DNA from 2 places in the Clostridium sp. AWRP genome. Region 2 is predicted to be linked to the other one. Evidence: a T-box and tRNA genes for the amino acid it is inferred to sense, from the RefSeq annotation. Region 2 holds a T-box; the other holds one or more tRNA genes.
The links. The T-box of region 2 lies ahead of DMR38_RS20530 (glycine--tRNA ligase). A T-box ahead of a tRNA ligase gene usually reads a tRNA of that ligase, here a tRNA-Gly.
Positions count from the first base shown of each region.

Region 1 (3,425 bases), 660 kb from region 2:
GGAGCACTTCATGCTTGTGAGTTTATGTATAATAGAGAAAAGGGCTTTTATTCTATGGAAAATGTAATTGATGGTAAATAATACAAAGGGCTAACACGCTAATTAATTAGTGAGTCAGCCCTTTTAAAGTGTATATATGTTTTTAAATAATTTACAATTAATAGTGGAAAGATATGGATGGTTTATATTTTTAAAGTGTCTAACCATCTTTCTATTTTTGATAGGGACAATTTAAGTTCTTCCATACTGTAGGCATAGGATATTCTAACATGATCTTCTCCACCTGGTCCAAAAGCTGAACCTGGTACTATGGCTACACCACCTTCTTTTAGAAGTTTTTCACAGAAATCATTGCTGTTCATACCAAATTTTTTTATTGATGGAAATATGTAAAAAGCACCTTTGGGTAGGTTTACCTCGAATCCCAGAGATTTTAACCTGTTGAAAACATAATTTCTTCTTTCCATAAATTTAGACTTCATGTAGTTTACATCTTCCATACAGCTTTTTAAACCTTCATAAGCTCCCCATTGAGAAATGGAAGGAGCACAGGATACATTGTATTGGTGCACTTTTATTATCTCATTCATAAAGTATGTGTTTGCACATACATAGCCTATTCTAAGACCTGTCATTGAGAACATTTTGGAAAAACCACCTATTAAAATAACTTTATCTTTTATTTCTTTGTATTGTGCAATAGAGTAATAATCTTTTTCAAAGCACAATGAAGCATATATTTCGTCACTTAACACTAATACATCATTTTCTTTCAGTAAATTAAATAAATTAGTACTGTCTTCTTTAGACAAAATAGCGCCTGTTGGATTACAAGGATAGGAGAGAACTATTAATTTAGGCCTTTCCTTCTCTAATATTTTTTTTAAACTGTCAAAATTAATAGAAAAGTCATGGTTTAAACTGTAGTTTATTACACTTCCACCTAAAATTTTTACACAGCTTTCATAAGCAGGATAGGCAGGAGTTGGTATCAATACTTTGTCACCTGTATTTACAAGAGTTGCAAATACATCCATTAAAGCTTCACTTCCACCTATGGTAATACAGGTTTCTTCTGCAGTGTAATGTATGTTTAAATTCGCAAGATATTTTGATATTTCTTCTCGGAGTTCTATAATTCCAGCATTTGAGGTATATCCCGTTTTGTTTTCTTCAATAGATTGTATCATGGTTGCCTTAATTTTTTTAGGTACATTAAAATCAGGCTGACCTAAGGTTAAAGATATGGCATCCGGGTAGTTAACTAATTTGTTATAAAATTTTCTAATGCCTGAAAGTTCTATAGAACTAACATTTTTTGATATACTATTCAAATTTTCACTTCCAATCTATATATTTATTTATTTGAATTGTACTCTAATTCATAAAATTATTCCACTTTTTATATATGCATATTTTCATTATGAAATAAAACACTAGTAAAGTGGAGGCTTATTTTGCTTTTCACTAATGCATCGATAATTAGAGTTGAGGAATCCAAGAAAAACATTGGAATACATGATACAAATAAACCACATAGTATAGGAGGGGAAGTTTCTCATGGATGTGTATGAAATACAGAGAAGGTTAATATAGGATAAATAATTGAATTTTAGCTGTATTATAAGACTCTTCATGTAATAAAAAAAGTAGCCTATTAATATAGACTACTTTTTATGGAGGCGCCATCCAGATTTGAACTGGAGATAAAGGTTTTGCAGACCTCTGCCTTACCACTTGGCTATAGCGCCATTACTGGAGCGGAAGACGAGATTCGAACTCGCGACGTTCACCTTGGCAAGGTGACGCTCTACCACTGAGCCACTCCCGCACGTTTTAAATCTGGTGGCCAGACCAGGAATCGAACCAGGGACACGAGGATTTTCAGTCCTCTGCTCTACCGACTGAGCTATCTGGCCAAAGACAATACATTACCTCGAATATCTATAAACTACACTATAAAGAAGTAATAGTTTATAAATTGGTGGGCACAACAGGGCTCGAACCTGTGACCCTCTGCTTGTAAGGCAGATGCTCTCCCAGCTGAGCTATGCGCCCTTACGACAATATTGTCACAACAACTAATATTATATCTTGATATATGTATATTGTCAATACTTGTGTATTAAAAATATTTGTAAAAATTTTATTTAATGACTATCTACTGTAATACTCCCACTAATTAAGATTCATTGATAAACATGGTTCTTGGCATCAGATGGAGTTTTGACTCCAATTGGTACTTATTAACATGGTTCTTAGTGATAGTCGCTTTCACAGAGTGCTTTGGAGTATTAGAGTAGGTAGTAATAGGATAAATTGATTTTTTATTGGACATTTTTGGAGAATTTGGCTGTCGATATTTGACAATAGAAATTTGAATATAGATTTATTTTAGACACATACTATTTTGGAAGGGAGTGTTGAGAGGTGCTGTTATTGACTATGGTATATAGTAAAGAAAGAGAGTGTATAATCCAGGGAATAAGAGATTTAAAAGAATATTTTAAAAATAAGAATGTACTCATTGGAGTATATGAAAATATTGAAAAGGGTACTCACTTCCTTAAAGTATTTTGTGATGGGGAAATTAGCGATAAACTTATGAATATATTTAATATGTGTGTTTCAAATATAATTTATAATATATTAGTAGATGAATTTTATGAAAAAGATGCTATGCTTTTTTTATCAGATACGTATTTCTTTTTAAAATATGAAGATTTAGAGAAAATCGGAGAAAAGAGCATGGAAGTATTAAAGGGAAGAAGCACAATTATAGATGAAAATTCTATTTACTGTATAAATAAAAAGAACGATATTTTGAATAAAATATCAGATTGTATGGCTGAAAATAAGGAAATAAACGTAGATGGTTTCATAACTTTTAGGAGAAAAGAGATTTTCAATGATTTAGAAGTTATAGTTGATAAAGTAGTGGAAAAATATATGGTAGAAAAAGAATACGATGAATTTATAAAACTTTTAAAGTATTTTGTGGATATTCAAGAGAGCAAAATAGATTATGTGAATATAATTATTGATAATGATGGAAGTTATATTATAAAGAATAAAAAAGGAGAAGAAATAACAGATAGTTTTTTTAGGGATTTAACGGAATTAAAATATGGAAGTGATAATTATTCTGATGATATTTTAATAAGTGCACTTATAACTAACTCACCTGAAAAAGTAGTTATTCACTGTGTGGAAAATTGTAAAAATACAGAACTTATTGATACTATTAAAAAAGTGTTTACGCATAAAGTACAATTTTGTAACAACTGCAGTATCTGTAAGACTATAAAAAATAGTTTAAATAGAGTGTAGATATTTTTAATTAATAGTTAAGAATGAAGAATTAATAGTTAATGTGGATTTTTTTTCGCTATACTACAAAAAATATTTGATTAAGCTTTTCATCA
Region 1 covers NZ_CP029758.2:3,718,410-3,721,834, reverse strand. The annotation lists gene dapB (4-hydroxy-tetrahydrodipicolinate reductase) at 1-81, shown strand, start outside; gene DMR38_RS17270 (aminotransferase class I/II-fold pyridoxal phosphate-dependent enzyme) at 183-1,334, opposite strand; gene DMR38_RS17265 (L,D-transpeptidase) at 1,458-1,574, shown strand; tRNA gene DMR38_RS17260 (tRNA-Cys) at 1,678-1,751, opposite strand; tRNA gene DMR38_RS17255 (tRNA-Gly) at 1,757-1,831, opposite strand; tRNA gene DMR38_RS17250 (tRNA-Phe) at 1,844-1,919, opposite strand; tRNA gene DMR38_RS17245 (tRNA-Val) at 1,983-2,058, opposite strand; gene ytxC (putative sporulation protein YtxC) at 2,431-3,330, shown strand.
Region 1: it has a tRNA-Gly gene. The T-box ahead of DMR38_RS20530 (glycine--tRNA ligase) is inferred to sense a tRNA for this amino acid. The anticodon was not compared.

Region 2 (3,425 bases):
TAAGGATAAACGATGTAGGTGAAGAGAAATTAAAAGAGTACAAATCCTATGATATTGGTGATATTTTATCTGTAACTGGTAGAGTGTTTAAAACAAAGACAGAAGAAATATCAATTCATATTACAGATTTTGAGCTGGTAGCTAAATCTCTCAAACCGCTTCCAGAAAAATGGCATGGATTAAAAGATCCAGATTTGAGATATAGGCAGAGATATGTGGATTTAATAATAAATAGTGATGTTAGAGATACTTTCTTGAAGAGAACTGCCATAATAAAGTCAATAAGAGAATTCCTAGATAACAAGGACTACATAGAAGTGGAGACTCCAATACTTTCGTCAATAGCTGGAGGAGCTGCAGCAAAACCTTTTACAACTCATCATAATGCACTTGATATAGATATGTATTTGAGAATTGCTACAGAACTGTATCTTAAAAGACTTATAGTTGGTGGATTTGAAAAGGTATATGAAATAGGTAAATGTTTTAGAAATGAAGGTATGGATATAAGGCATAATCCAGAATATACATCGATTGAATTATATGAAGCTTTTGCAGATTATAACGATATGATGGAAATTACTGAGAATATGATAGCTTATGTATGTGAGAAAGTCCTTGGTACTACAAAGGTAGTTTATGAAGATACAGAAATAGACTTTAAGCCACCATGGAATAGAATTACTATGGTAGAGGCAGTTAAAAAATTTGCAAATGTGGATTTTGATGAAGTGAAAGACGATGAGGAAGCTAGAGAAATTGCTAAAGAGAAACATATTGAATTAAAGAAGGAATTGAAGGATTGTTCAAAAGGCGATATATTGGATGCTATGTTTGAAGAATTTTGCGAAGAGCAATTCATTCAACCTACTTTTGTAATGGATTATCCTGTAGAGATATCACCTCTTACTAAAAAGAAGAGAGGAAATCCTAAGTTTACAGAAAGATTCGAAGGATTTATATTTGGGAGAGAAATATGTAATGCATATTCAGAACTAAATGATCCTATAGTGCAGAGAGAAAGATTTATGCAGCAGCTGAAAGAAAGAGAATTAGGTGATGATGAGGCATATATGATGGATGAAGATTTCTTAAATGCACTTGAGATAGGCATGCCTCCAACTGGAGGTTTGGGAATAGGAGTAGATAGACTTGTAATGTTTCTCACAAATTCTCCTTCAATAAGGGATGTTATATTATTTCCTACAATGAAGCCAAATCAACAGCAGTAAGTATATAACTTGTTTGAAGACCTAAGGAAATTCCAGTTAAAATCCATAGGCCTTCAAAATGTTTTTACATAAAAAATAAAAAAATGTTGCATTTTCAAAATACCATGATATAATATTATATGTAAGTTATTCCGTGGTAGCTCAATGGTTGAGCATTCGGCTGTTAACCGAAGGGTTGGAGGTTCGAGCCCTCTCCACGGAGCCATTTCATTTTTTGTAATAGTTAAAGACTTATTATTTACATTTAAAGATAATAGGATAAAATGAAAATTATATAGAAAAAATTAATATATGCTGTGATAAAGAATAGTATTAATGTAAATCTCTACAGAGAAGTTGTGGATGGTGTAAACAACTGAGATTTCATTTATGAAGGAACTTTTGAGCTAACTATGTATTTAAAGATGAGCTTGTGCTAAAAAGGGTGGAACCGCGGAAATAAAATTCGTCCCTTATGTGGCAGGTTCTTTTTTTATATTTTAAAATCCCGATTTAATGTTTAATAATAAGTAATGAATTAAAATAGAAAGGGGAAAAAATAATGTCTTTTGAAAAAACTATGGATAAAGTAGTAGCTTTAGCTAAAAGTAGAGGATTTGTATATCCTGGGTCAGATATATATGGGGGCCTTGCTAATACATGGGATTATGGGCCTGTTGGAGTAGAGCTAAAAAATAATGTAAAGAAAGTTTGGTGGCAAAAGTTTGTTCATGAAAGTGAACATAATGTAGGAATAGATTGTGCCATACTTATGAATAATGAAGTTTGGGTAGCTTCAGGTCATGTTGGAAACTTTTCTGATCCACTTATGGATTGTAAAGAATGTAAGGCTAGGTTTAGAGCTGATAAATTGGTAGAAGAACATATGACAGAACAGGGAGTAGAAAAGGCTAGTGCTGATGGATGGAGCAATGAAAAGCTAAAGAAATACATAGATGACAACAATATTGTTTGTCCTAGCTGTGGAAAGAAGAATTTTACCGATATCAGACAATTTAATCTTATGTTCAAAACATTTCAAGGAGTTACAGAGGATTCAAAATCAGAAATATATCTGAGACCTGAGACTGCACAGGGTATATTTGTAAACTTTAAAAATGTTCAAAGAACAAGTAGAAAAAAAATACCTTTTGGAATAGCACAAATAGGTAAATCCTTTAGAAATGAAATAACTCCAGGAAACTTTACTTTTAGAACTAGAGAATTTGAACAGATGGAGCTTGAATTTTTCTGTAAACCAGGAACTGATTTAGAATGGCATGATTATTGGAAAAAGTATTGCTGGAATTTCTTATTGAGTCTTGGAATAAAAGAAGAAAATATAAGATTTAGAGATCATGATAAGGAAGAACTTTCCCATTATAGTAAGGCAACTTCTGATATTGAATATTTATTTCCATTTGGATGGGGCGAACTTTGGGGTGTAGCAGATAGAACGGATTATGATTTAAAACAGCATCAAGAGCATTCTGGTAAGGACATGACTTATTTAGATACGGTAACTAAGGAAAAATATATACCATACTGCATAGAACCTTCTGTAGGAGCTGATAGAGCTGTACTTGCATTTTTAGTTGATGCATATGATGAAGAAGAATTAGAAGGAGGAGATGTGAGAACAGTACTACATTTTCACCCTGCTATAGCTCCATTTAAAGCAGCTATCTTACCTCTTAGTAAAAAATTATCAGAAAAAGCTTTAGAAGTATACAATATTTTAAGAAAAGATTTTAATGTGGAGTATGATGATGCAGGAAGTATAGGTAAGAGATATAGAAGAGAAGATGAAATTGGAACGCCTTATTGTATAACAGTAGATTTTGATACAATGGATGACAATACTGTTACTGTAAGAGATAGGGATACCATGGAGCAGTTTAGAATAAAAATAGAAGAATTATCGACGTTTATGCAAGAAAAAGTACAGTTTTAGTAAAAGGTGTCATATAAATTTGATAAAATTTATATGACATCTTTTGTTATTCCGAGGTTATTTATTCAGGATATCAATGTTCTATGTTTTTTTTTATTAAAAAAATTTACCGAATCAAAAGATCCGGTAAATTAGGGTTTAATCATGGGGATATGTTATATGTTTAATTAAAACTTGGGGAATTATATTAATGTTTCCTTACGGCACAAACATAGTATAACATAACACAATAATAATTTTCAATAGAGTCATATAAAGTC
Region 2 covers NZ_CP029758.2:4,379,604-4,383,028, reverse strand. The annotation lists gene lysS (lysine--tRNA ligase) at 1-1,232, shown strand, start outside; tRNA gene DMR38_RS20535 (tRNA-Asn) at 1,363-1,437, shown strand; T-box leader at 1,520-1,688, shown strand; gene DMR38_RS20530 (glycine--tRNA ligase) at 1,774-3,165, shown strand.